One region of the Dickeya aquatica genome, then DNA from elsewhere that is predicted to be linked to it. Evidence: predicted binding sites of a transcription regulator. Region 1 holds the regulator's gene; each other region holds the start of a gene.
The links. Region 1 encodes PurR, which represses purine synthesis genes. Its sites were predicted from a motif close to CANGCAAACGTTTGCNTG; they were not measured.
Positions count from the first base shown of each region.

Region 2: a site for PurR is predicted at 3,236-3,253, ahead of purH (bifunctional phosphoribosylaminoimidazolecarboxamide formyltransferase/IMP cyclohydrolase). Genes of this name have one in related genera too.
Region 3: a site for PurR is predicted at 2,627-2,644, ahead of gcvT (glycine cleavage system aminomethyltransferase GcvT). Genes of this name have one in related genera too.
Region 4: a site for PurR is predicted at 2,787-2,804, ahead of purT (formate-dependent phosphoribosylglycinamide formyltransferase). Genes of this name have one in related genera too.

Region 1 covers NZ_LT615367.1:2,737,628-2,743,299, forward strand. The annotation lists gene DAQ1742_RS12375 (C40 family peptidase) at 1-537, shown strand, start outside; gene cydH (cytochrome bd-I oxidase subunit CydH) at 722-811, opposite strand; gene purR (HTH-type transcriptional repressor PurR) at 1,175-2,200, shown strand; gene cfa (cyclopropane fatty acyl phospholipid synthase) at 2,594-3,745, shown strand; gene DAQ1742_RS12395 (riboflavin synthase) at 3,828-4,478, opposite strand; gene DAQ1742_RS12400 (MATE family efflux transporter) at 4,750-5,672, shown strand, end outside.
Region 2 covers NZ_LT615367.1:319,246-324,917, forward strand. The annotation lists gene DAQ1742_RS01455 (DUF1481 domain-containing protein) at 1-67, shown strand, start outside; gene purD (phosphoribosylamine--glycine ligase) at 173-1,462, opposite strand; gene purH (bifunctional phosphoribosylaminoimidazolecarboxamide formyltransferase/IMP cyclohydrolase) at 1,478-3,067, opposite strand; rRNA gene DAQ1742_RS01470 (16S ribosomal RNA) at 3,689-5,230, shown strand; tRNA gene DAQ1742_RS01475 (tRNA-Ile) at 5,299-5,375, shown strand; tRNA gene DAQ1742_RS01480 (tRNA-Ala) at 5,433-5,508, shown strand.
Region 3 covers NZ_LT615367.1:729,924-735,595, reverse strand. The annotation lists gene gcvP (aminomethyl-transferring glycine dehydrogenase) at 1-878, opposite strand, end outside; gene gcvH (glycine cleavage system protein GcvH) at 1,029-1,436, opposite strand; gene gcvT (glycine cleavage system aminomethyltransferase GcvT) at 1,467-2,567, opposite strand; gene fucO (lactaldehyde reductase) at 3,119-4,270, shown strand; gene alsS (acetolactate synthase AlsS) at 4,497-5,672, opposite strand, start outside.
Region 4 covers NZ_LT615367.1:2,321,094-2,326,765, reverse strand. The annotation lists gene zwf (glucose-6-phosphate dehydrogenase) at 1-8, shown strand, start outside; gene DAQ1742_RS10420 (bifunctional 4-hydroxy-2-oxoglutarate aldolase/2-dehydro-3-deoxy-phosphogluconate aldolase) at 163-804, shown strand; gene DAQ1742_RS10415 (TM2 domain-containing protein) at 972-1,268, opposite strand; gene purT (formate-dependent phosphoribosylglycinamide formyltransferase) at 1,499-2,677, opposite strand; gene DAQ1742_RS10405 (S9 family peptidase) at 2,981-5,005, shown strand; gene DAQ1742_RS10400 (DNA polymerase III subunit theta) at 5,427-5,660, opposite strand.

The sequences.
Region 1 (5,672 bases):
AAAAACCAAAAAGGCAAATCTGCCACTACGCATACAGCGACACTAGCCGCCAATGCCCATCATGGTAAGAATAAAAACGATAAGATGAGCAAGTCAGGCATAGCCATGAACCCGGCACACCAAAAGCGCTATCAGCACGCCAAGCAAACGGCAATGAATAAGCTCATGAGCCAGATTGGCAAACCTTATCACTGGGGGGGACGACACCCTATTTCTGGTTTTGATTGCAGCGGGCTGGTGTATTACGCCTACAAAGACGTGGTGAAAATTTCCATTCCACGAACGGCCAACGAAATGTTCCATTTACGCGATGCCGCCCCCATCAAGAAGAGCGAACTCGAAAGCGGCGATTTGGTGTTCTTTCGGATAACAAATCGTGGTGCAGCAGATCACGTTGGCGTTTATCTTGGTAATGGCCGCTTTATTCAATCGCCCCGAACTGGCTCTGACATAAAAATCAGCAAGTTAAGTGAAGATTATTGGCAGGATCACTACGTAGGCGCTCGCCGTGTGGTTACGCCAAAAACCATGCGCTAATGACACCACTGTCATAACTCTACCGCCAGCCCCCTCACCAGATGAAACAAGCCCCGAAAGCGCATCTGCTCATTCGGGGCTTGTTTCATCATTATTTTGCACGCGACAAAAAATGCGGCCGCGGTGATATCACATCTGCGCGAGAGGAGCCATCAGCCAATGGTGAGTCTCCGCGTACTCAGGGTTAATTCAGCACCGCACTCATGCTAAATATCACAATCACCGTCAGCGCAACGACTGTCGTGAACAACGACATTTTCAAATTCGTATCCATAAACCATCTCCTGTATTTGACAAATCGGTGGGCCATCACATCATCAGAATAGATGGATACCGATGAAAAGCATAATCAATATCTTGCCTATTATATGAAGGACGTTTAAAAAAACCGCTTTCCCCATCACAGAGATAACACGAATTACCTCTTCCACTTTTGAGTTAAATCGGCCAAAATTCGCGGTTTACTGTATGCACTGCGTTGGCCGCCCTCCCGGCTCCCCTTCCGGCTACACTTCGGCATGTCTCCTCCTGAAAATAGTGTTTGGCTGGAGAAGAATTCACGCAGGCAAACGATTAACAACATATTTACTGCTGTAACAGATACGTTGCTGTTACAACTGTTCAGGAGTCACCTAAGATGGCAACGATTAAAGATGTGGCAAAGCGCGCAGGCGTTTCGACCACAACCGTATCACACGTGATCAATAAAACACGTTTCGTCGCCGAAGAAACCAAGGCTGCGGTGCGTGCCGCCATCGAGGAGTTACATTATTCGCCAAGCGCGGTGGCACGCAGCCTAAAAGTGAATCACACCAAGTCTATCGGTTTGCTGGCCACATCCAGTGAAGCGCCCTATTTTGCTGAAATTATTGAAGCGGTAGAAAACAGTTGTTATGCCAGAGGCTATACGCTGATTTTGTGTAATTCCCACAACAATCTGGACAAGCAGCGCGCTTATCTGTCGATGCTGGCACAAAAGCGTGTCGATGGTCTGTTGGTGATGTGTGCTGAATATCCACCGGCACTGTTGTCGATGCTGGCCGATTACCGTCATATCCCCATGGTAGTGATGGACTGGGGGGAAGCGCACAGCGATTTTACCGACACAATTATCGATAACGCCTTCGCGGGCGGTTATATGGCAGGCCGTTATCTGATTGAGCGCGGGCATCGCGATATTGGTGCGATCCCCGGCTCACAAGAGCGTAACACTGGCAGCGGGCGCTACCTTGGTTTTCTTAAAGCGCTGAAGGAAGCCGATATTACGATACGCGAAGAGTGGGTGGTGCAAGGCGACTTCGAACCAGAGTCCGGCTATAAAGCCATGCACCAGATTCTGGCACAAAAACACCGCCCCACCGCGGTATTCTGTGGTGGTGATATCATGGCGATGGGCGCTATCTGTGCGGCTGATGAGCTGGGCTTGCGGGTACCTCAGGATATTTCGGTGATAGGGTATGACAACGTTCGCCATGCGCGCTATTTCACTCCGGCACTGACTACCATCCATCAGCCCAAAGAGCGCCTCGGCCAGGCCGCATTCTCCATGCTGCTTGATCGCATTACCAGCAAACGTGAAGAAGCACAGACTATCGAAGTTCACCCAACGCTGATAGAGCGCCGCTCCGTTGCTGATGGCCCGTTTGTGGACTATCGCCGCTAAATTGCCCCTTATCTTCATGCCTGTGGGGTTCACTTTCAGCCCGCCTGATTGAATCTATTGTGCGGCCCACGCCAGTCGAATCTTGCCGACAGGCGCGGGCAGTCATAAACTTGTCATTGCCTTTAACGACAATAATCATCATGTGACGATGCAGGATTGTGATGGCTCCTCACATCGCCCATTTTGCTGCCCTGCTCATTGAGCGCCACGGTGCGCATAATCACCACCGCCTTTCCGCGCCCAGTGGCAGACGCCTTTCGTAGCCGCTTTTCTCTTGAATACCGCTGAGTCTTCAGGGCCAGACGATGGATTGAGTCCACCGAATGTTCTTCATGGGTACAATGGTCTAACGAATTCCTTGCACTGCAATGTTGGCAAGGTAGGGGGGAAGTGATGAGCTCATCTTACGCAGAGGATCTGGGGAGTGCTGGCACGTCCTGGTTCCAGATAGTCAATAATATGCTGGCGGGCGCTGGTATTACTATCAATGGCTCGCACCCGTTTGATATACAGGTGAAAAATCCCAATTTCTACAAACGGATATTGCGGGAAGGTTCACTGGGGCTCGGCGAAAGTTATATGGATGGCTGGTGGGAGTGCGAGCGCCTGGATATGTTTTTTCATCGCGCTTTACGTGCCGGGCTGGAAAACCAATTGCCGCACCGTTTGCATGACACGCTGCGGGTACTGCTGGCAAGAGTGATAAACCTGCAATCCCGCCGCCGCGCATGGAGGGTGGGCAAGGCGCATTACGACCTCGGTAATGATCTTTTCTCACGTATGCTTGACCCGCACATGCAGTACTCTTGCGCTTACTGGAAACACGCCGAAACGCTCGAACAGGCACAGCAAGACAAGTTGCATCTGATTTGCGAAAAATTGCAGCTACGCCAGGGAATGACCTTACTGGATATCGGCTGTGGCTGGGGAGGCCTGTCAGCCTTTGCCGCACGCCATTATGGCGTTCGCGTGACCGGTATTACCATCTCGCGTGAGCAGCAGACGCTGGCACAGCAACGCTGCCAGGGCCTGGATGTGTCTATTCTGCTGCAAGACTACCGTGACATGCACCAGCCATTTGATCGTATTGTTTCTGTGGGGATGTTTGAACACGTTGGCCCTAAAAATTATGACACCTATTTTCAGGCAATCAGGCGTAACCTCAAGCCCAATGGGCTATTTTTACTCCACACCATCGGAGCAAATGCGACCAACCTGAAAGTCGACCCCTGGATCAATAAATACATTTTTCCCAATGGCTGCCTGCCTTCGGTTCAACATATCGCAACCGCCAGCGAACCTTATCTGGTCATGGAAGACTGGCACAATTTTGGTGCCGACTATGACCGTACACTGATGGCATGGTATCAACGCTTCCAGCAACACTGGCCTGTTTTATCCAGCCACTACTCCACGCGTTTTCAGCGCATGTTTAGCTATTACCTTAACGCCTGCGCAGGTGCATTCCGCGCACGCAATATTCAGCTTTGGCAGGTGCTGTTTAGCGTTGAGGGGGTTGAAGGAGGTCTGCACGTCGCACGCTAATCGGTTCGGCACAAGACCTCACGGTTTCATCCAGGAAGCATAATCCGGCGGCATAATCACACGCTTTGCCGCCGGGTGAGGGTTATTCGTCCTGCGCTGACGCCGCTTCTTCCTGTTGCCGGGCCAGCTGTGCTGCCATTACGCGCTCAACCGAATCAACAATCGCCTGTGTTTGCGGGTCTATTTCAATATTGATGCTATCACCGAGCCGCTTTTGCCCCAGCGTCGTCCTCTGGAGCGTTTCCGGGATCAGGTGAACACAGAAGCGGCTGCGTGTCACCTCCCCTACCGTCAGGCTGATACCATCAATACCGATGAACCCCTTGTGCAGCACATATTTCATCAGCGTGGCATCCGACAGACGGAACCAAATCTGGTGATTATTTTCTGAGGTCAGGATCTTTACTATCTCTGCTGTGCACATAATATGGCCGGACATGACATGCCCGCCAATTTCATCGCCATATTTGGCTGCACGCTCAACATTAACCCGATCGCCCACCTGGATATCACCCAAATTAGTCAGGCGTAATGTCTCTTTGATCAAATCGAAACTCACGCGATCGCCGTCAATCTCCGTTACCGTCAGGCAACAGCCGTTATGCGCCACAGAGGCTCCAGGCTCCAGGCCCGGCAGCAGTTCGGCAGGTAACTGGATAACATGAGTGCGGAAATTGGGTTTTTCATCGACAGACACGACCGTCGCCGTGCCCTGAACAATACCGGTAAACATGATGGTGTTCTGGCCTCCTGAATCGGGAATAAACGCGATGAATACAACCGTCGCGTCTTTTCCTTATATTGGAATAACCCGCAAACGTATTCATCGAATGAACGGCAGTGTGCACCAGATTGACAGGAAAACCAAACGGAACTCACCAGCCAGTTCAGGCATTGGTTTACGACGGGTAAATCGTTACAATGCATTATCTTTTTTTACGAATAAAGGATGATTGTCTTTCTCGTAGCGAGATCTCTCTCAATCCTGTTCTAGGAAGGTTTTTGTGCAGAAGTATTTATCAGAAGCGCGCCATCTGCTGGCGCTGGCGATCCCCGTCATTATCGCGCAAGTCTCGCAAACCTCCATGGGGGTGGTGGATACCATCATGGCTGGATCTTACAGCGCAACCGATATGGCTGCCGTTGCGGTGGGCACCTCTATCTGGTTACCGGTCATTTTGTTTGGGCATGGCTTGCTAATGGCCCTCACACCGGTTGTGGCTAACCTGAATGGCTCCGGCAGGCGTGACCGTATCGCCCATCAAACCCAACAGGCGTTTCTGCTGGCCGCCATGATTTCTGTCGCCACCATGTTTGTACTCTATCAAGGGCAATATGTTATTCGCCTGATGCATGATGGCGCTCCCGAATTAGCGGATAAAGCCATCAAATATTTACATGCCCTACTCTGGGGAGTGCCGGGCTACCTGTTTTATCAGGTTCTGCGCAGCCAGTGTGAAGGGTTGTCAAAAACCCAACCGGGAATGGTTATCGGTTTTATCGGCTTGCTTATCAATATTCCCATCAACTACATATTTATTCACGGCAAACTGGGTATGCCGGAGTTGGGGGGAGTGGGCTGTGGTGTCGCGACGGCCTCTGTTTACTGGATAATGATGATATTACTGGGGGTGTACTCACGCCACGCCTACTGGCTAAAGGACATCCGGCGGCAGAAAAAGCGCCTGGAGCCGGACTGGGCGGTATTAAAACGCCTGTTCGGACTGGGGCTCCCGGTTGCACTGGCGATGCTATTTGAAGTGACTCTGTTTGCTATCGTCGCCCTGTTGGTACTGCCTCTGGGGGTGGTGGATGTTGCCGGGCATCAAATTGCGCTCAACTTCAGTTCACTCATGTTTGTATTACCGTTATCCGTCGGCGTTGCCGCCACTATCCGCGTTGGGCACCGGCTGGGAGAAAAAGCGGT
Region 2 (5,672 bases), 2.1 Mb from region 1:
CACGCAATTGTTGCAGATGGCCGAAGAGGATTTCTGTCGTTTTGAGCCGTTCAAGGAAGGCGAGTAGCTTTTCAGGTATTGGCGTTGCAGATTGTGAATGCCGCACGGCAAAGCAGATGTTGATAGGGCAGAAGCCGATGTCTGGCTCCTGCCGTTATCGCTTTATCGAGAGTTAGCCTTGTTGCTCACGGGCGATGGCGCGATAGCCAATGTCACTGCGGCAGAAACTGCCTTCCCAGTGAATGGTGCTCGCCAGTGCATAGGCGCGCTGCTGGGCAGCGGCAACACTTTCACCTAACGCGGTTACGCACAATACACGCCCGCCGTTGGTCACAACATCGTGACCTTTCATCGTCGTTCCGGCATGGAACACTTTACCGTCAGCGGCATCCTGTTCAGGCAGACCGGAAATCACATCACCGGTACGGTAATCGGCCGGGTAACCGCCTGCTGCCAGCACCACGCCCAGTGACGGGCGCTCATCCCATTCAGAATGCTGCTTATCAAGCGAGCCTTCACAAGCCGCAAGGCACAGCGCAACCAGGTCGGATTTCATGCGCAGCATAATCGGCTGGGTTTCCGGGTCGCCAAAGCGGCAGTTGAACTCGATAACCTTGGGCTGGCCGTCAGGCGAAATCATCAGACCGGCGTACAGGAAACCCGTGTAGACGTTGCCCTCCGCCGCCATGCCGCGCACGGTTGGCCAAATAATCTGCTCCATGACCCGCTGGTGAACGGTATCCGTCACCACCGGTGCCGGTGAGTAAGCACCCATACCGCCGGTGTTCGGGCCGGTATCTTTGTCGCCCACGCGTTTGTGATCCTGACTGGTGGCCATCGGCAGTACATGCTCGCCGTCTACCATCACAATGAAGCTGGCTTCTTCGCCGTCAAGGAACTCTTCCACCACAATGCGATGACCGGCATCGCCAAAGGCATTGCCAGCCAGCATATCCGTGACGGCGTTTTCCGCCTCTGCCAGTGTCATGGCGACAATGACGCCTTTACCGGCGGCCAGACCATCGGCTTTGATAACAATCGGTGCACCGATGCGCCGAACGTAGGCCAGCGCGGGTTCTACCTCGGTGAAGTTCTGGTATTCCGCAGTGGGAATATGCTGGCGCGCTAAAAAGTCTTTGGTAAAGGCTTTGGAGCCTTCCAACTGTGCCGCTGCCTGTGTCGGGCCAAAAATGTTCAGACCGGCGGCGCGAAACGCATCCACCACACCGATGACCAGCGGTGCTTCCGGGCCGACAATGGTCAGGCCGATATCCTGCTGGCGGGCAAATGCCAGCAGCGCCGGGATGTCCGTTGCGGCGATATTCACGTTCTCAAGCGTTGGCTCGAGCGCGGTGCCCGCATTACCCGGCGCAACATAGACTTTATCAGCCAACGGAGACTGGGCGGCTTTCCAGGCCAGTGCGTGCTCGCGGCCACCATTACCAATAATTAAGATATTCATTGTTGTAACCCCGGATTAGTGGCGGAAGTGGCGCATGTCGGTAAACAGCATGGCGATGCCGTGCTCGTTGGCCGCCGCGATGACTTCGTCATCACGAATGGAACCGCCAGGTTGAATCACACATGTGATACCAACGGCGGCGGCGGCATCGATACCGTCACGGAACGGGAAAAACGCATCGGATGCCATGACCGAGCCTTTCACCTCAAGCCCTTCATCACCGGCTTTAATGCCCGCAATTTTCGCCGAATACACCCGGCTCATCTGACCGGCACCAATGCCGATAGTCATCTTGTCTCGGGCATACACAATCGCGTTGGATTTCACAAACTTTGCCACTTTCCAGCAGAACAACGCATCGCGCAGCTCGGCTTCGGTTGGCTGGCGCTCGGTGACAACACGCAGCTGTGCGCTTTCCACCATGCCCAAATCCCGGTCTTGTACCAGCAATCCACCATTAACGCGTTTGAAATCCAGCCCCGGCACACGCTGTTGCCATGTGCCACAGGTCAGCACGCGCACATTCTGTTTGGCCGCGGTGACTTTCAGGGCTGCTTCGCTGGCAGACGGTGCGATGATCACTTCCACAAACTGGCGGCTGATGATGGCCTGCGCCGTGGCTTCATCCAGTTCGCGGTTAAAGGCGATAATGCCGCCGAAGGCTGAGGTCGGGTCGGTTTTATAGGCGCGCTCATAGGCGTCCAGAATCGAATCGCCAACGGCCACGCCGCAAGGGTTCGCGTGCTTCACAATCACACAGGCCGGTTCAGCAAACTCTTTAACGCACTCAAGGGCCGCATCGGTATCGGCGATGTTGTTGTAAGAGAGCGCTTTGCCCTGCAACTGCTGCGCGGTTGCCACAGAGGCTTCTGCAATGTGCTCTTCTATATAGAAGGCGGCCTGCTGGTGGCTGTTCTCGCCGTAACGCATGTCCTGCTTTTTGATGAAGTTCAGGTTTAGCGTGCGAGGGAAACGACCAGAAGGCTCTGTGGTGTCGCCGTGATAGGCCGGAACGTTGCTGCCAAAGTAGTTGGCTATCATACTGTCATACGCCGCCGTGTGCTCGAAGGCTTTGATAGCCAGATCAAACCGGGTTTTGTAAGTCAGGGAGTGCTCGTTGGCATCCATCTCCGCGATGATAGCGCTGTAGTCGCCGCTCTTGACGACGATAGCCACATCATTATGGTTCTTGGCAGCGGAGCGCACCATGGTCGGCCCGCCGATATCAATGTTTTCTACCGCGTCTTCTAAGGTGCAATCGGCTTTAGCGACAGTCTGGGCAAACGGGTAAAGATTGACGACCACCATGTCGATGGGCTGGATGTTGTGTTGGGTCATGATGGCATCATCCTGACCACGGCGGCCCAGAATGCCGCCATGCACTTTGGGATGCAGTGTTTTCACGCGTCCGTCCATCATTTCAGGAAAGCCGGTGTAATCGGATACTTCGGTTACTGGCAAACCCGCATCAGCCAGCAGACGAGCCGTACCACCGGTAGACAGCAGCTCGACGCCACGCTGCGACAGCGCCTGGGCAAATTCAACGATACCGGCTTTGTCAGACACGCTGAGTAAAGCACGACGGATAGGACGACGTTGTTGCATGATGGTTTGATTCCCCTGACTTAGGTTCTTACTTTAAAGAGCGTTAGGTGAATATTAAGGCTATCGCTGCGGTTATCGGTAAAGACAAGGGCAGTATCAGGCCGGTATTCAGCTAACACACTCATAAATGCGTACTAATATATGTAGAGTAATCCGCGTGCGAATTGTAGCGAAAACGTTTGCGTGATGCTCGCCAAATTTCAAGAAATGCCACCTCTGTGGATAACTCTGTGCAAAATAAGGTATAAACGGCACTTTTGCTGTGGAATGCAGCGAACGCACGATTTATCGCAAAATACCGGTTGCGGCCTGATAAGAAGTCCCTATAATGCGACCCCACTGACACGGCAACAGCGGCAACGCAACGCGGTGTCAGCGAAGAAGAAACGAAAAAAAGCGTTGACTCTTCATGAGGAAAGCGTAGTATACGCCACCTCGCGACAGCAGGCTCAGGCCGGTCGCACTGCTCTTTAACAATTAATCAGACAATCTGTGTGGGCACTCGCAGGACACTTCGCAAAAACTTTTGTGAAAGTCTTGAAGAGTGACAACAGTTAATTCATTACGAAATAACAGTAAATTCTTTGAGCACCGTTTTCTTCGGAAAACACAATCAAACTTAAATTGAAGAGTTTGATCATGGCTCAGATTGAACGCTGGCGGCAGGCCTAACACATGCAAGTCGGGCGGTAGCACAAGGGAGCTTGCTCCCTGGGTGACGAGCGGCGGACGGGTGAGTAATGTCTGGGAAACTGCCTGATGGAGGGGGATAACTACTGGAAACGGTAGCTAATACCGCATAACGTCTTCGGACCAAAGAGGGGGACCTTCGGGCCTCTTGCCATCGGATGTGCCCAGATGGGATTAGCTAGTAGGTGGGGTAAAGGCTCACCTAGGCGACGATCCCTAGCTGGTCTGAGAGGATGACCAGCCACACTGGAACTGAGACACGGTCCAGACTCCTACGGGAGGCAGCAGTGGGGAATATTGCACAATGGGCGCAAGCCTGATGCAGCCATGCCGCGTGTGTGAAGAAGGCCTTCGGGTTGTAAAGCACTTTCAGCGGGGAGGAAGGGAACAGGCTTAATACGTCTGTTCATTGACGTTACCCGCAGAAGAAGCACCGGCTAACTCCGTGCCAGCAGCCGCGGTAATACGGAGGGTGCAAGCGTTAATCGGAATGACTGGGCGTAAAGCGCACGCAGGCGGTCTGTTAAGTTGGATGTGAAATCCCCGGGCTTAACCTGGGAACTGCATTCAAAACTGACAGGCTAGAGTCTCGTAGAGGGGGGTAGAATTCCAGGTGTAGCGGTGAAATGCGTAGAGATCTGGAGGAATACCGGTGGCGAAGGCGGCCCCCTGGACGAAGACTGACGCTCAGGTGCGAAAGCGTGGGGAGCAAACAGGATTAGATACCCTGGTAGTCCACGCTGTAAACGATGTCGATTTGGAGGTTGTGCCCTTGAGGCGTGGCTTCCGGAGCTAACGCGTTAAATCGACCGCCTGGGGAGTACGGCCGCAAGGTTAAAACTCAAATGAATTGACGGGGGCCCGCACAAGCGGTGGAGCATGTGGTTTAATTCGATGCAACGCGAAGAACCTTACCTACTCTTGACATCCAGCGAACCTTGTAGAGATACGAGGGTGCCTTCGGGAACGCTGAGACAGGTGCTGCATGGCTGTCGTCAGCTCGTGTTGTGAAATGTTGGGTTAAGTCCCGCAACGAGCGCAACCCTTATCCTCTGTTGCCAGCACTTCGGGTGGGAACTCAGGGGAGACTGCCGGTGATAAACCGGAGGAAGGTGGGGATGACGTCAAGTCATCATGGCCCTTACGAGTAGGGCTACACACGTGCTACAATGGCGTATACAAAGAGAAGCGACCTCGCGAGAGCAAGCGGACCTCATAAAGTACGTCGTAGTCCGGATTGGAGTCTGCAACTCGACTCCATGAAGTCGGAATCGCTAGTAATCGTAGATCAGAATGCTACGGTGAATACGTTCCCGGGCCTTGTACACACCGCCCGTCACACCATGGGAGTGGGTTGCAAAAGAAGTAGGTAGCTTAACCTTCGGGAGGGCGCTTACCACTTTGTGATTCATGACTGGGGTGAAGTCGTAACAAGGTAACCGTAGGGGAACCTGCGGTTGGATCACCTCCTTACCGAGTGAAGAGCCTGCGTGGTGTCCACACAGATTGTCTGATGAAGAAGATGAGCAGTAAAACCTTATAGGCTTGTAGCTCAGGTGGTTAGAGCGCACCCCTGATAAGGGTGAGGTCGGTGGTTCAAGTCCACTCAGGCCTACCAGTTTCGCGAGGGTGCGGGAGCACGGCGCGGGGCTGAAAAAGGTTGAACTCACACAATGGGGCTATAGCTCAGCTGGGAGAGCGCCTGCTTTGCACGCAGGAGGTCTGCGGTTCGATCCCGCATAGCTCCACCATTAACGAATGACTTCAGAGTGTACTGGCAACAGTATGCTGCGAAGTATTCTGCTCTTTAACAATCTGGAACAAGCTGAAAAATTGAAACGACAGCATGTGTATGAGAATGCATGTGTTGTTCGAGTCTCTCAAAAACTTGCATCCCGAAACACCTTCGGGTTGT
Region 3 (5,672 bases), 2.0 Mb from region 1:
TATTCGTCTCGGCAGGCAAAAAACGCTGCATGCGGGCCGCCATAGCCCATCGGTACACCGAAGCGCTGTGCCGACCCCAGCACGATATCCGCTCCCTGCGCGCCCGGTGCCGCCAGCAGCACCAGCGCCATGATATCGGCTACCACACTGGTGATGATGTTGCGGTTTTTCAGCTCCGCCATCAGCGCACGGTAATCGTGCAGCTCACCCGTGGTGCCGAGGTATTGCAGCAACACGCCGAACACGCCCTCTTGTTCCAGCGCCTCGTGCGCTTTCCCGGTGACAATCTCAAAGCCGAAGGTCTCTGCGCGCGTGCGCACCACATCCAGCGTTTGCGGGTGCACATCCTCTGCGACAAAGAAACGGTTCGCCTGCTTGAGCTTGCTCACGCGCCTGGCCATCGCCATCGCTTCTGCTGCGGCCGTCGCTTCATCAAGCAGCGAAGCCGAGGCCAGTTCAAGACCGGTTAAATCCTGTGTGACCTGCTGGAAATTCAGCAACGCCTCCAGACGCCCCTGCGACACCTCTGGCTGATACGGCGTATAAGCAGTATACCAGCCAGGGTTTTCCAGCACGTTGCGCAAAATGACCGGTGGCGTCAGCACCGCGTGATAGCCCATGCCAATATAGCTTTTATGGCGCAGGTTACGGCTGGCTATCGTTTTCAGCTCAGCCAGTGCCTGCGCTTCGGTTGCAGCATCGCCGACCGCTGGCGGCTGCGGCAACTGGATATCGGCAGGCACAATCTGGCGAATCAGCCCGGCCAGAGAGTCCGCGCCAATCGCATTCAGCATGTGCTGCTGTTGGCTATCCGACGGGCCGATATGACGTTCGATAAAAGCATTGGCGTGTTCAAGTTCACTGAGGGTCTGGGTCATGGGGGGATTTCCTGCATTTAGCACAGTGATATGCCGCAAACGGCATCAAAACGCCGCAGGCACACCGAAACAGACAACAAAATAAAACCGATTGCAAAACCAGCGGGCCACTGCCATGCCCTGCCGCCATCAGGCCGCAGGGCAACAGCGTTATTCGTCTTCGTCGCCGTCTTCTTCTTCCAGCAACGCCTGGTAGCCTGCGGCATCCAGCAATTCATTGAGTTCTGCCTCATCAGCAGCTTTGATGCGGAACAGCCAGCCTTCGGCATAAGGAGCGCTGTTCACCAGCTCTGGCGCACCTTCCAGCTCGTCATTAATTGCCACAATCTCACCGCTGAGGGGAGAGTAGATATCCGAGGCTGCCTTGACCGATTCCGCCACGGCGCAGTCATCACCCGCGTTCACCGTGCTGCCCACTTCCGGCAGGTCGATAAACACCATATCCCCCAGCAGTTCCTGTGCGTGCTCGGTAATGCCCACACTGTAAACGCCGTTGCCTTCTGCCATCACCCATTCATGGGAAGAGGTATATTTCAGTTCAGCCGGAACATTGCTCATTGCCACTTTCTCCTTACTCAAGCCAAAAAATTAAAACTGAACCAGCGCCTTACCGGCGCGGACAAAATTCGGTTTGGTGACATGCACCGGCATTTCACGATTGCGAATCTGCACGGTTGCCTGTTCACCGATACCCGCAGGCACACGGGCCAGCGCGATGCTGACGCCCAGCGTAGGTGAGAATGATCCGCTGGTGATGACACCCTCATGCACAACCCCGTCGCTGTCGGCAAAACGCACCGTCTGACCGTGGCGCAACACGCCTTTCTCGGTCATCACCAGTCCCACCAGTTGCTCGGTGCCTTGCGCCTGCTGACGCTCCAGCGCCTCGCGGCCGATAAACTGACGATCTTGCGGCTGCCAGACAATCGTCCATGCCATATTGGCGGCCAGTGGCGAAACGGTTTCATCCATGTCCTGACCATACAGGTTCATGCCCGCTTCCAGACGCAGCGTGTCACGCGCGCCCAAACCACAGGGTTTTACGCCAGCGGCCAGCAACTGTTGCCAGAGGCTCACCGCCTGTTCCTGTGGCAGGGCAATCTCGTAGCCCGCTTCGCCAGTATAGCCAGTGGTGGCAATAAATAACTCGCCGGCCTGCACACCGAAGAACGGTTTCATACCGGCTATCTGTTCACACTGTGCTGCGCTTAACAGGCTGCGCACCTTTTCCTGCGCCTGCGGCCCTTGCACCGCTATCAGCGACAGGTCTTCACGCTCGGTGAGGGTCACCTTAAACGGTTTGGCGTGCTCGCTAATCCAGGCCAGATCCTTCTCACGGGTGGCGGAATTCACCACCAGGCGGAAATAGTCTTCGCGCTGAAAATAGACGATTAAATCATCAATCACGCCCGCTTGCGGCGTCAGCATCGCGGTATAAAGCGCTTTGCCTGGCTGGGTCAGTTTAGCGACGTCGTTGGCCAGCAGATAACGTAAAAATTCGCGCACCCGCGCGCCGCGCAAATCGACAATGGTCATGTGTGACACATCAAACATACCGGCGCTGTTACGCACGATGTGATGTTCGTCGAGTTGTGAGCCGTAATGCAGCGGCATCATCCAGCCATGAAAGTCCACCATCTTGGCACCATCGGCCAGATGCTGTTGATACAACGGAGTGTGGTTCGCCATTTTTCTCTTCTCTACGCCTTTCTACGTTGTTAGCCACGCGTTGTGACGCCAGGCCCCACGACGCAAACGTTTATCCTGCCGTTGAACTTACCACCGAAATGCGCCCGCCACCACACCTTTGGTCATAAGTTTATCTATATAAAATAGAACATTCCCGCCACACTTTCTCGAACCGAGAAAAGCCATTAAAACCAAAAAATGATAATAATAAAGAATTTAATTTTAATTAATTGCTATTAAATGAATATTTAATACATAAAAATTCGATTAAGAAGTGCGTTATTGAATAATCAAAAACCACGATAAATTAGATAAAGTAATGCGAAAAAAACCTGAAATTAGATTATTTCAGGTCAGTTACGCACGCGTTAACATCACCGCAGTATGACGTTTTGTGATAAGGCGCATGACTATCTTCCCTTTAGCGCCAGCCTGCCGGTAACAATGGCAACAACCGGAAGGTTCCCCCGATAAGAGGTTCACACTGGTTTTCATCAGCGAATTATTTTTATCAATGAATTGTTGTTATCAGCGAATTAGGGGAGTCAATAATGACACACAGAATGATACTCAATGAGACGTCTTACTTCGGCCAGGGTGCGATTGCCCACCTGACGCAAGAGGTGCAACGGCGCAGTTTTCATAAAGCGCTGGTGGTGACAGACAGCGCGCTGGTGGCGCATGGGGTCGCAGGAAAAGTGACCGGCCTGCTCGATAACGCCGGGCTGCCTTATGAGGTCTACGACGGCGTTATCCCCAACCCGACCATTGCCGTTGTTCACCAAGGTGTCAGGTGTTTTCAAGACTCGGGGGCTGACTATTTGATTGCCATCGGCGGCGGCTCACCGCAGGATACCTGCAAGGCCATCGGCATTATTATCAACAACCCGGAATTTGCCGACGTGCGCAGCCTCGAAGGGGTCGCCGCCACGCGCAAACCCAGCGTGCCGATTTTCGCCATTCCGACCACCTCCGGCACCGCCGCGGAAGTGACCATCAACTACGTCATCACCGATGAAGAGAAACGGCGCAAATTTGTTTGCGTTGACCCGCACGACATTCCGATGGTGTCGTTTATTGATGCCGACATGATGCGCTCTATGCCCGCCTCTCTTAAAGCGGCGACCGGTATTGACGCACTCACCCACGCCATCGAAGGCTTTACCACCCGTGCGGCCTGGGAGTTGACCGACATGCTGCATTTAAAAGCCATTGAGATAATCAGCCGCTCACTGCGTGATTCGGTAGCGGGCCACGCTAAAGGCGTTGAAGACATGGCGCTGGGTCAATACATCGCCGGAATGGGCTTTTCTAATGTGGGATTGGGGCTGGTGCACGGTATGGCGCATCCGCTGGGAGCGTTCTACAACACGCCACACGGGGTGGCGAACGCGATTCTGCTGCCGCACATTATGGCCTGGAATGCCGATTACACCGGTGAAAAGTACCGTGCGATTGCGCAGGCGATGGGGGTAAAAGAGGCCGCGACGCTGCCGCTGGCACACGCCAGAGCCGCTGCGATTGATGCCGTCACCCAACTGGCGCGGGATGTGGATATTCCGCCGCGCTTGCGTCAGGTTGGCGTCAAAGAGCAAGACATTCCGGCGCTGGCGCAGGCCGCCTTTGACGATGTCTGCACCGGCGGTAATCCTCGGCCAGCCAGTGTGCAAGAGATTGCGGCGCTCTATCGGTCAATTTACTGACACCAGTCAATTTACTGATTCGCTGCTGTTCACAGAAAAAAAGGCGCGTCCAGCCAGTCTCAGGCTTCGCCCTGCAACACCTGGCGGTGTATGGCAGGGGCAGAGCCCCGTGTCGGAGTGTCAGGACGCGTAGAGCGAAAGCTCTGCCGTGGCAGTCAGATGATCGGCGTCACGGCAGAGTGGCTCAAAGGCTGCACGCTATCGATGCAGCAGGTAGGGAACCTGTTCAGATAAGCTGGCTGATATTCACATTCTCCATCAGGTAGTGGTTATCTGAGTAATCCACCGGAATGGCGATAACAGCCGGGCCATCCACTTCCATCGCCTGCCAAAGCTTGGGCACCAGCTCACCGGCCGACTCCACGGCGAACCCTTTCGCGCCAAACGCCTCGGCATAGGCTTTGAAATCAATCGGCCCGAAGGTAACACCGGATGTACGCTGATACTTTTTCTCTTCCTGAATCGCCACCATGTTATAGGCGTTATCCACCCAAATGATGTGCAGGATATTGGCGTTTAAGCGCACGGCAGTTTCCAGCTCCATGCTCGACTGCATAAACCCGCCATCACCGGATACCGACACCACTTTCTGTTTCGGGTTTACCAGCGCAGCCGCAATCGCCCACGGCAGGGCCACCCCCATAGTTTGCTGGCCGTTGGTCATCAAAATCTGGCGGGCGCGGAAGCTGTAGAGATAACGCGCCAGCCAGATATGAAAGCTGCCCATATCCACACACAGCGTCACATCCTGATTCACCAGATCCTGCATCACCCGCACCAGCCGCAGAGGGTGAATGGCAAAGCCCTCCATGTTAATCGCCCGGGTGGCCAGTTGATGACGCAACTGACTGCGTTCAGCCAGAATCTGCTGTGCGCCTGAGGAAAGCGCTATCGGTGAGCGTAATTGCTGATTGAGCATGTCAACGGTGATGCTGATGTCACCGACCAGTTCAACATCCGGGCGATAGGCGCTCTCGACCTCGGCGGGAAGCACATCAATATGCACCAGCGTCGCATTACCGCTGTTCCACAGTGCAGGTGCATACTCAACCGGGCTGTAGCCGACGGTGACAATCAAATCAGCCTGCTGTAATAGCTTGTCACCGGCCTGATTGTTAAATAGCCCAACGCGTCCGGCAAAGTGGTCAAAATGTTGTTGATCGATAACACCGGCGGCCTGATAGGTGCTGGTGACCGGTAAACGACTCTGATGCAGCAAGCGGCGCAGCGCCTCGGCATTTTTCGGCTGACTGGCCATCAACCCCAGCAGCAAGATGGGGTTTTTCGCTTGCTTTATCAGGCTGACCACGCGGTCTACATCCGCCTGTGGTGCGCTGTTTAACGTTGGCAGCGCACGACGGGCCAACACGGCGCTGGTCACAGGCTCGTTGACGATATCTTC
Region 4 (5,672 bases), 420 kb from region 1:
TCGAGTAAATGGTTTTGCCCCGTAATCCTCCGGGGCAAAGCCGTTGGCATTTTTTGGCTGACGGTGCGGTCGGACGTTCGTGGGTAACTACGGACCCCTGTGGCAGGGGCGCACCCAATCATTAATCAATGCCCAGATGGGCATGACTGGAGATTACCCTTAATGAAAAACTGGAAAACCAGTGCGGAACAGATTTTGACAACCGGTCCGGTTGTTCCTGTGATTGTGATTAACAAACTGGAACACGCGGTGCCGATGGCGAAAGCTCTGGTCGCAGGTGGGGTGCGGGTTCTGGAGTTAACACTGCGTACTGATTGCGCCGTGGAAGCGATTCGCCAGATAGCACAGGAAGTACCGGATGCTATCGTCGGCGCGGGTACAGTGACGAACCCTCAGCAACTGGCTGAAGTGACTGCGGCCGGTGCACAGTTTGCTATCAGCCCTGGCCTGACTGAGCCGTTACTGAAAGCGGCGAACGAAGGTTCTATTCCGTTAATTCCGGGTATTAGCACGGTATCTGAATTGATGCTGGGCATGGATTACGGTTTGCGTGAATTTAAATTCTTCCCGGCTGAAGCGAACGGCGGGGTGAAAGCGCTGCAAGCGATTGCCGGGCCGTTTGGCAAAATCCGTTTCTGCCCGACCGGTGGTATTACGCCGAATAACTACCGCGATTATCTGGCACTGAAAAGCGTGCTGTGTGTGGGTGGCTCCTGGCTGGTGCCCACTGATGCACTGGAAAGCGGTGATTATGATCGTATTACTGCACTGGCGCGTGAAGCGGTGGCAGGGGCAAAAGCCTGATACTGCCGCAACCTTGATGTAACGGGTATACCCACAGGCTCGCTTTGGCGGGCCTGTTTATTGCTGTTCCTGACATCTTGTGGGGATTGGTTTAGCAATAAAAAACGGCTTCTGTTTTTTGAAGCCGCTGAGAGATGTTGTGACAACGTTAATTTGTTTCGCGGTGATTAATTATATTTTCTGGCGAACTCTTCATCACTGTTGCACAGATAAATGATGAATTCGATAAACGCAATAACCGATGGAATAAACGTCCAGCAAAACAGTAAATAAAGAATGCCCTGACCCGGTTTACCCAAATAGAATTTATGCGCGCCAATCCCACCTAAAAAGAAAGCAAACAGCGCAGCAGAAATGCGGCTCTTTTCTCCTTTTACCGACTGCGTTGCACCACAGTGTGGGCAAGCCTTGGCGGTACTGTGCACTTCTTTACCACAACCCCGGCAGAAAACCATCCCAGACATCTACATCACTCCTAATAGTAGTCAATACAGACAAATATTAACGATATTTTATGATTTTCACTACTATTAAGCCTGCGGATAAGATGATTTTTTAACGATTTTAATTAAAAGAGGCATACTCTCCTTATTGTTGAGGATGGCGGTTGCAACCACTGTGCTAATTACTGATTCGGATAAAGCCAAAGTCCCCGACAGAATAAACCTGCCGGGGAATGGCATAATAATCGATGTTAACCGCTGACGTTCACCGCCGCCGCAACGGCTTTCGCCAGTCCAATCGCCGCTTCGGTATCTTGTGCCGTAGCCAGCGCCACGCCCATGCGCCGGCGTCCACAAATGTCAGGCTTACCAAACAAGCGAAGCTGAGTCTGTGGCTGTAGGGCCTGTTCCAGTCCGTGATAACGGACATCATCGCTGTTGAGCTCAGGCAGAATAACGGCTGAAGCCGAAGGGCCGTACTGGCAGATGCGGCCAATCGGCAGGCCGAGAAAAGCGCGAACATGCAGCGCAAACTCAGATAGGTCTTGAGAGATCAATGTCACCATGCCGGTATCGTGCGGGCGTGGTGAAACCTCGCTGAAGATAACCTCATCACCACAGACAAACAGCTCCACACCAAACAGGCCGAACCCGCCTAACGCTTTCACCACTTTTCCGGCAATCTCTTTTGCCCGCTGGAGCGCCAGAGTGCTCATCTGCTGTGGCTGCCAGGATTCGCGGTAATCGCCGTCTTCCTGGCGGTGACCAATCGGGTCGCAAAAATGTAAGCCATCGATGGCATGAATGGTCAACAGGGTGATTTCAAAATCAAACTTTACCAGCCCTTCAACAATGACCTTACCACCACCGGCCCTGCCACCTTCCTGAGCATAGCGCCAGGCTTTTTCCAGCTGTTCGGCCGCGCGAATCAGGCTTTGGCCTTTTCCAGAAGAGCTCATCACTGGTTTGACGATACAGGGGAAACCGAGTTCGTGAGCGGCGAGCTGAAATTCGGCTTCATTTGCCGCGAAGCGGTAGCGGGAAGTGGGGAGTGCCAGCGTTTCTGCCGCCAGCCGACGAATCCCTTCCCGGTTCATGGTTAAACGGGTGGCCTCGGCACAAGGCACGACCTGTTGGCCTTGCTGCTCTAAAGCGACCAGCATGTCCGTGGCGATCGCTTCGATTTCAGGCACGATAAAGTCTGGGCGCTCTTGCTCAACCAGGCTTTTTAGCGCATCGCCATCAAGCATATTGATAACGTGGCTGCGATGGGCTACCTGCATCGCCGGTGCATCGGCGTAGCGATCAACGGCGATCACTTCTATACCCAAACGCTGGCACTCAATCGCGACTTCTTTTCCCAATTCGCCAGAGCCGAGCAACATCACACGAGTGGCTCCGGCACGCAAAGCGGTTCCGATTGTTAACATAACCTGATACCTGATGGTGGTGTAAAAGACGGTTTTATAAACATGACGAAGCAATAAACAAACAGACCCGAAAGCCAGATAAACGGGGGACTGATAGCGCGGCAGTATAAACGAAAACGTTTGCGTTTGGCATCACTCTGCGTACTGATACGCAAAAGTGAGTGAAAATACGTGCAGATCTCGGTGCACGCTGGATTCTGCGAAAAATTCATGACAGGCTGCGCTGACTAGCCACCCTACGGTTTTTTGATTGCGTCTGGCCAGTAGGGGGAACGATGCTGTTGAATGGAAGGAGTTACCAGAATGAAAGCGCCACACGCCGAAAAACGGCCTCACCGCATGACGATGCACGGTGAAACCCGCATCGATAATTATTACTGGCTGCGGGATGATGACCGTAATGCCCCTGCGGTTCTTGACTGGCTGGCGCAGGAAAATCGTTACTGCGAGCAGGTTATGGCTCCGCATGAGGCGCTGCGTCAGACGTTGTATGACGAGATGGTGGCGCGAATTCCTGGCGAGGACGTGTCTGTACCTTATGTCAAACGAGGTTATCGCTATCAGAGCCGCTATGTTCCCGGTAAAGAGTATGCGATTTATCAACGTCAGCCAGAACATCAAACGCAAGAGTGGCAGGTATTACTTGATGCTAATCAGCGCTCACAAGGGAAGACATTTTATCATCTTGGGGCGCTTGGCATCAGCCCGGATAACCGTTTTATGAGTGTGGCCGAGGATGTGCTCTCACGTCGGCAATATGCGGTAACGTTTCTGGATTTAACCACCGATGAGTGGTTGCCTGACCGCCTGGAGAATGTCAGCGCCGACAGTGAGTGGGCCGCAGATTCACGCACACTGTATTATGTCCGCAAACATCCACAGACACTGCTGGCGTATCAGGTTTATCGCCATCGTTTAGGTGATGATCCACAGCAGGATGAACTGGTTTATGAAGAGCTGGATGATGCATTCTACCTGAGTCTGGATAAAACCACGTCAGAGCGCTATATCCTGATTTACCTTGACAGTACCACCAGCAGTGAGGTGCTGCTCCTCGATACTCACGACCCGGCGGCCAAACCGCAGGTTTTTCTGCCTCGCCGAGCCGACCATGAATATCAGGTAGACCATTTTCGCAATGCGTTCTACGTTCGTTCGAATCGGGCGGGTAAGACGTTTGGCTTTTATCAGGCCGCCGGCGATGATGAAAGCACCTGGCAAACACTGATTGCTCCGCGTCCTCATCATGTGTTTGAAGGGTTTGCACTGTTCGATGACTGGTATGTGGCAGAAGAACGTGAACAGGGGCTTACGCAACTTCGCTATGTTCACTGGAATAGCGGTATCTCACATCAGATAGCGTTTAATGACCCGACTTATGTCACCTGGCTGAGTTATAACCCAACGCCACACAGCACGGCGTTGCGTTACGGTTATTCTTCTATGACGACACCCACCACGCTGTATGAACTGGATATGGCAACCGGTGAACAAAAGGTGCTCAAGCAATCAGAAGTCAAAAATTTTGATGCCGGCAATTACTGTAGTGAACGGTTATGGGTAACGGTGCGGGATGGTGAGTCTGTTCCTGTTTCGCTGGTGTATCACAAAGCGAGCGAGCGCGGTAATAACCCCTTGCTGGTTTATGGCTATGGTGCTTATGGCAGCAGTATCGACCCCGAGTTTAGCAGCAGTCGCCTTAGCCTGTTGGATCGTGGTTTTGTTTATGCACTGGTGCACATTCGCGGTGGCGGTGAACTGGGTCAGACATGGCACGATCAAGGGAGACTGCGCAACAAAATGAACAGTTTTACTGACTTCATTGATGTGACGCAGGCGTTACTGACTCGCGGTTATGGCGACCCGAATAGGGTGTTTGCCATGGGCGGAAGTGCGGGTGGGCTTTTGATGGGCGCGGTAGTGAATATGGCTCCGTCACTCTTCAAAGGGGTTGTTGCTCAGGTTCCCTTTGTTGATGTGTTAACGACCATGCTGGATGAGTCTATTCCGCTCACAACAGGGGAATACGATGAGTGGGGGAACCCGAATGATGAGGCTGATTACCATGTTATTCGGCGTTATAGCCCCTATGATGGCGTGACGGCACAAGCGTACCCACACATGCTGGTGACGACTGGCCTACATGATTCTCAGGTGCAATATTGGGAGCCGGCAAAGTGGGTGGCAAAGTTGCGTGAGTTAAAAACGGACGAGAATTTGTTGCTATTGCATACCGATATGGGGGCCGGGCATGGGGGTAAATCCGGTCGGATGGCTCAATTTGATGACATTGCGCAGGAATTTACTTTTTTGATAAGCCTGCTCTGATCGCTCATTACCGGGTGGGCTGCCTGCGGTGTTTGAGCCTTTACGTCGTTGCATAGTGGTGAGGGAACCGTTTTTCGCGGGACAGGTCAGGGGGATATGCGATCACCGGGTGTCAGGAGGCAGAGGGTGATCGCCAGGTATGGATTATCCGCGATGTCTGATTACCGAGCCAAATCAGTAAATTTCAGCCTGAGGTTGCGCTTTTTTGGCTCGTTTTTCTGCCCGTTTTTGCGCCGCAGTTTTGAGCGGTTTTTTCCGGGCGTTTTTCTTGCTGTCCATTCCTTTACTCATTTCATTTGCCTCACTTGGTAAAAGGTAGGGTTGCCTGTTTATTAACCTCCTGTTCAGGCCGTGATGCAAGCGAAAAAAGTATTTTTATGGCAGTGATGCCAGCTCAGGACAAGGAACTCAGACAACAGGGTTATTTATTACCGCTTGGGTCATAAGGCAGGGTAGAGAACTGGTGGGAGATTTCCCGATAATAACGAACCCGCTCACGAAAATAGACACGTAAGTGCGCAGGCTGCTGCCGCTCAACTTCATCAGCGATGACGGGCATGTTATAACGCTCCCGAAAGGCGATACTGGATGCTGCCAGATCCACATTCACTTTTTCCATCTCGTCATAAGGCAGTTCGGCCAGATTGTATCCCATGATTACCTCCTG